Candidatus Vesicomyosocius sp. SY067_SCS001: one gene and its partner. The protein of the gene in region 1 interacts with the protein of each later gene in a pairwise test. Links are inferred from orthologs where the notes say so. Each region holds a gene or a part of one and is shown in the gene's direction. Other genes may lie near its edges.

Region 1 (3,055 bases):
GTCTATATATGGATATAATTGCAAATTATGCTGATATTTTTATTATGCTGTCAATTGGGTTTGGTTTATTTATGGCTTGGGGTATTGGTGCTAATGATGTTTCTAATGCCATGGGTACTTCGGTTGGTTCTGCTGCTATTACCTTTAAACAAGCAGTTGTTATTGCGGTTATTTTTGAGTTTTCTGGTGCAATTCTTGCAGGAGGAGAAGTAACTGATACTGTTCGTAAAGGTATTTTAGATGCAGTATTATTTACTAATAATCCACACTTATTAGTGTATGGTATGCTTGCTTCGCTCTTGGCAGCAGGTGCGTGGTTATTGATTGCCTCATCTTTAGGATGGCCAGTTTCTACGACGCATTCAATTGTTGGTGCTATTGTTGGTTTTGGTGCAGTAGGTGTTGGTATTGATGCAGTTGCTTGGGATAAAGTAATTAAAATTGTGATGAGTTGGGTAGTATCTCCAGTACTTGCTGGCACACTTGCTGTTTTTATCTTTAAAAGTCTACAATTCTTAGTGATTGATACTAAAGATCCGTTGATGAATGCCAAGAGATATTTGCCATTTTATGTATTTTTTGTTGGTTTTATTATTGCGTTGGTTACGCAATTTAAAGGCCTTAAACATATTGACTCTTTAGAATATATCTCTAAAGATGTTTCTTTAAGTTTGATAATTGCAATTATAGTTGGTATTTTGGCAGCTGTTATCGCTGCTTTTATTATGAGAAATATTAAGATAAATCCAAAGGATGATAAAGATTTTCATTATGCTAATATGGAAAAGCTTTTTGCTGTGCTTATGGTGATTACCGCATCTGCTATGGCATTTGCACATGGTTCTAATGATGTTGCTAATGCCATTGGTCCACTAGCTGCGGTTTATAGTATTGTAGAAGCTGGTGGTGATATTACCTCAAGGAGCGCTATACCTTCATGGGTTTTGCTGGTTGGCGGCGGCGGTATTATATTTGGTTTTGTGACTTATGGATTTAAAGTTATGAAAACTATTGGCAAAGGAATTACAGAACTCACTCCTTCTCGTGGTTTTGCTGCTGAATTAGCCGCTGCAACAACGGTAGTTTTAGCCTCATCAACAGGTATTCCTGTATCAACTACACAGGTCTTAGTAGGGGCGGTGTTGGGTGTTGGTATTGCTAGAGGTGTGGTTGCACTTAATATGCGAGTTATAAATACAATTTTTTTATCTTGGTTAATTACCTTGCCAGCAGGTGCAGTCATGTCTATTCTATTTTTCTTTGTACTTAAGGGAGTATTTGGAGCATAAGTTATGACATTAGAAGAAATTAAGGAAAAAATTGAATCAGGTATAGAAAATTCAACAGTTATTATGGAAGGTGATGGTTGTAGTTGTTCAACAAAGGTCGTTTCGCCAATTTTTGAAGGTATGTCGCTGTTAGCTAGGCAAAAAATGGTACTTGCTATTATGAATAAAGAAATTGTAAATGGTACGCTTCATGCACTTAGTATTAAAACATGTACACCAAAAGAAGACATCTAAAGTGTATCTATTTTCATATACAATTTGTTCAATACTATTGTTATTGGTATTTATTAAAATTGTGGTTGGTTTTTTATATTTTTATGTGAATAATTAATTTAGTGCACAATTTTATTGTTGTATCGATATGAAATAGTCTAGATTAATTTTTAATAGTTTGATATTTATTCATATATCTAGCATAGCATGCTCATGTAAAATTTCTATCTTTGGATATAAAATATTTTTATGAGTTTTTCTAAATTAGGTTTATCTGATTCAATTCTTAAAGCTATTGAGCAGAAAGGGTATAGTAAGCCATCATCAATACAGAGTCAATCAATACCTGCTATTTTAAATGGTAAGGATGTCATGGCAGCTGCCCAAACTGGAACTGGAAAAACAGCATGTTTTGCCTTACCTATTCTTGAAATATTGTCTAAAAAAAAACCTACAAAATCCAATCGGGTTCGTACATTGATTCTAACGCCCACACGTGAATTAGCTACACAGGTTAATGATAGTGTAATTACTTATGGTAAGTATTTACCTCTTAAATCAAGTGTAGTGTTTGGTGGTGTGAAGATTAATCCACAAATGAAAAAATTGTGTTCAGGTGTTGATATTTTAGTCGCTACACCAGGTAGGTTATTAGATTTGTATTCTCAAAACTCTGTAAAATTTGACATGCTAGAAATAGTTGTATTTGATGAGGCGGATAGAATGCTAGATATGGGTTTTATTAACGATATTAAGAGAATTTTAAAGCTTTTACCGTCAAAAAAGCAAACACTTATGTTTTCAGCTACTTTTTCTAATAAGATTCTAACATTAGCAAAAAGTTTGGTTAACAATCCTGTAGAAATATCAACTACTCCGAGAAATTCTACTGTTAAAGCAATAAAGCAATGGATTCATCCTGTTGATAAATCCAAAAAACATGCATTATTAACTTATCTTATTCAAGAACATAATTGGCGTCAGGTTCTAGTATTTAGTCGCACTAAGTATGGTGCAAATCGCATTGTCAATAAATTAGAAAAGAAAAAGATTAGAGCAACTGCGATTCATAGCAATAAAAGTCAGGGTGCACGTACAAGAGCTTTGTTGGGATTTAAAAATCACGAAGTGAACGTATTAGTGGCAACCGATATTGCTGCAAGAGGTATTGAAATTTATCAATTACCCCATGTTATTAATTTTGATTTACCATATGTACCAGAAGATTATGTACATCGTATTGGTCGTACAGGTCGCGCTGGCTCAAAAGGTGAGGCAATTTCATTAGTTAGTGCTGATGAAGCTAAGCAATTATTTGATGTTGAACGCTTAATTCAAAATAAATTAGATCGTATAATGGTAGCAGGTTTTATTCCAGATCATAATTTGCCAGAGTCAGGTAAAAAATTATTGCCACCAAAAAATAGAAATTCCAATAATTCCAAAAGTCGCAATCAACTTAGATATGGCAAAATGCTAGGTTTAAGAAAATAAACTTAACAATGAAAAATTCATAAGGAAAGTAACATTAAAATTAAATTAATCACGTTTAT
Region 2 (2,977 bases), 230 kb from region 1 along the record:
GCTTTTTTAACGTCATATTTCCAGCGACAAGAATTAGTACATGAACCTTGGTTTGGGTCGCGATGATTAAAATATCCTGACAATAAACAGCGGCCAGAATAGGCAATACACAATGAACCATGTACAAATACTTCCAGTTCAACGTCTGGGCATTCTTGGCGAATATCTTTTATTTCATCTAATGATAACTCTCGTGAAAGAATGATACGACTAACTCCTGTATTTTTCCAAAATTTTACTGTTGCGTAGTTAATTGAATTTGCTTGAACTGATAGATGAATAACTTGATTTGGAAATTTTTCTTTTACCATCATAATTAAACCAGGATCTGCCATAATTAAAGCGTCAGGACCAAGATTAATAATAGGTTCAATATCCTTTATATACGTTTTAATCTTGCTATTATGTGGAATGATGTTTGAGGCAACAAAGAATTTTTTATTATTTGCATGTGCTTCAAGTATGCCTTGTTCTAAGGTTTTAGTATCAAATAAGTTATTACGCACTCTAAGACTGTATCTTGGTTGTCCTGCATAGACAGCATCTGCACCATAAGCATAAGCATAGCGCATGTGGTTAAGACTACCAGCAGGGGAAAGTAATTCTGGTTTATTCATATGTTCATTTTATCATTAACAGTTTATTAAAAACCCTTATTGTATAATAAGAAACGACATGTTTACAAAAAAAGATATTTTAAGGTTAAAGCAAGATTTAACTATTCAAACAAATTTACTTGGAGTTAATTTGACTCTAAAAACGCGTTGGGGTGTATTTAGTCCTCGTTCTATTGATGACGGTACTAAATTATTCATGAAGCATTTGAAAATTATTAATGATGACAAGTGCCTTGATTTAGGATGTGGTTATGGTCCTATCGGTTTAGCAGTTGCTAAGTCTTGTCCAAAAACAGAGGTTCATATGGTGGATAAAGATTTTATTGCTGTTGAATTATCAAATATCAATGCTAAACTTAATCGTATCGATAATGTACAGATTTATTTGTCAGATGCATTTTTAAGTGTTAATAAAACAAACTATTTTGATCAAGTATTGTCAAATGTGCCTGCTAAAGTAGGCAGAGAACAGCTAAGTATTATTCTATATGATGCTTATGATGTGTTAAAAACAGGCGGTAAAATAACATTTGTAACCATTAATGGCTTAAGATATTTCATTAAAAATAATTTAAAATTTGTATTTGGTAATTATAAAAAACTCAAACAGGGGCAGAAGTATACAGTTTCTCAGGCAATTAAATAATATATGAGTAAAATACTCAGTAATTAAACATGAAATAGGAGTAAGTAGAATGAATGTAATGGATAGAATTCAACATCAAGTAGATAGCGCTGCAGTTGTACTTTATATGAAAGGTACGCCACAATTTCCTCAGTGCGGATTTTCTGCTAAAGCAGCACAAACACTAACTTCAACAGGTGTTGAGTTTGCCTATGTGAATATTTTTGAAGATCAAGAAGTATTCCAAAACTTGCCAACTTTTGCAAATTGGCCGACATTCCCTCAAATTTATTTTAATTCAGAATTAGTTGGGGGCGGAGATATTATTGTTGAAATGGCTGAAATGGGTACTTTAAAAGATGAGATGAAAAAAGCCTCTGAAAAGTTTGATATTAAATAATATGTTTACATATGTTAGTATAATCACAATAGTCAATCTTTATCTTGTCTTATTAAATACCATAGTTTGTATTAATCAACCCAAGCTCTAGCGTTTTCAAACATTCTTATCCATGGGCCACGTTCACGCCAATATTTTGGATAATAAGAGTTTTGTACGCTTCTAATAACACGCTCTGGGTGTGGCATCATAATAGTGACTTGCCCAGATTTATTTGTAACGCCTGCTGTAGCAAAATCTGAACCGTTTGGATTATGCGGATAATTTTGTGTTGGCTTTCCATCATGGTCAACATATTGCATAATTGAATAGTTTTTATTCATTTGAAGTGCAAAGCTTGCACGACCTTCGCCATGAGCAATACTAATTGGTATAATTGATCCTTCCATTTCTTTGAAGAAAATTGAGTTTGATGGTTTGATTTTAACCGAGGAAAAACGTGCTTCAAATTGTTCAGAAGCGTTACGTTTAAAAGTTGGGAAATGCTTACTATCAGGGATAATTTGTGTTAAATTAGACATCATTTGACAGCCATTACAAACACCAAGTGCAAAACTATCATTTCGATTAAAAAAAACTTCAAATTCGTTTTTAGCACGTTCATTATATAGAATAGAACTTGCCCAACCGCGCCCTGCGCCAAGCACATCGCCATAGGAAAAACCACCACAAGCTACTAAGCCTTTAAAATCAACTAGGGATACTTTTCCAGATAAAATGTCACTCATGTGTACATCAATCGCACTGAATTGTGCTTTGGTAAATGCTACACCCATTTCAATTTGACCATGAATGCCTTGTTCTCTCAAGATGGCAATTTTTGGCTTTGTTGGTATTTTGATATAAGGTGCTGATATGGATTTGTTAATATTAAAATTTAAATCAATTTTAATTCCTGATGTGCACTCACTAATATTGCTAAACTCTTCTTTAGCACAATTTGGATTGTCTCTTAATTTAGCAATTTTATAAGAAGTTGATGACCAAAGTTTTTGTAATTCAGCTCTTGGTTTGTTGTAAATTAAATTATCATTTGAACTAATTTGAATCATGTCAGTATTATTAATTAAAGCAATAGTACGTGTGAAATTAGAGAGTCCTATCTTATCAAGAGCCTTCATCACTGTTTGTTTGTTATCATTTTTAACTTGAATGACACAACCTAACTCTTCATTAAATAACTCTTCAATTTGACCATTAAAAGTTATATCTAGACCACAATGTGAGGCAAATGCTATCTCTAATAAAGTTACAATTACACCACCATCACTACGATCATGATAGGCACTAATCAGCCCGCTCTTATTAAATTGGTTAATGACAGTGAAGAATTTT

Evidence for each region. The genes of interacting proteins can lie anywhere in the genome.
Region 2: the proteins of HUW60_RS00635 (region 1) and grxD interact in binary tests that used the Escherichia coli proteins (3 or more experiments, as listed by UniProt). The link is inferred for Candidatus Vesicomyosocius sp. SY067_SCS001 from one-to-one orthologs.

What each region holds. Positions count from the first base shown.
Region 1 is NZ_CP054877.1:139,137-142,191, forward strand. Bases 127-2,907 are described here. They hold HUW60_RS00635 (BolA family protein), read left to right. Parts: upstream 127-1,292; coding sequence 1,293-1,523; downstream 1,524-2,907. Other genes in these bases: HUW60_RS00630 (inorganic phosphate transporter), read left to right, coding at 127-1,289; HUW60_RS00640 (DEAD/DEAH box helicase), read left to right, coding at 1,752-2,907. Also shown: more of HUW60_RS00630, read left to right, coding at 9-126; more of HUW60_RS00640, read left to right, coding at 2,908-2,996. UniProt on the Escherichia coli protein: Involved in cell resistance against acid stress.
Region 2 is NZ_CP054877.1:370,989-373,965, forward strand. It holds grxD (Grx4 family monothiol glutaredoxin), read left to right. Parts: upstream 1-1,312; coding sequence 1,313-1,642; downstream 1,643-2,977. Other genes in the region: yegQ (prephenate-dependent tRNA uridine(34) hydroxylase TrhP), read right to left, coding at 1-617; HUW60_RS01805 (class I SAM-dependent methyltransferase), read left to right, coding at 676-1,263; purL (phosphoribosylformylglycinamidine synthase), read right to left, coding at 1,714-2,977. UniProt on the Escherichia coli protein: Monothiol glutaredoxin involved in the biogenesis of iron-sulfur clusters.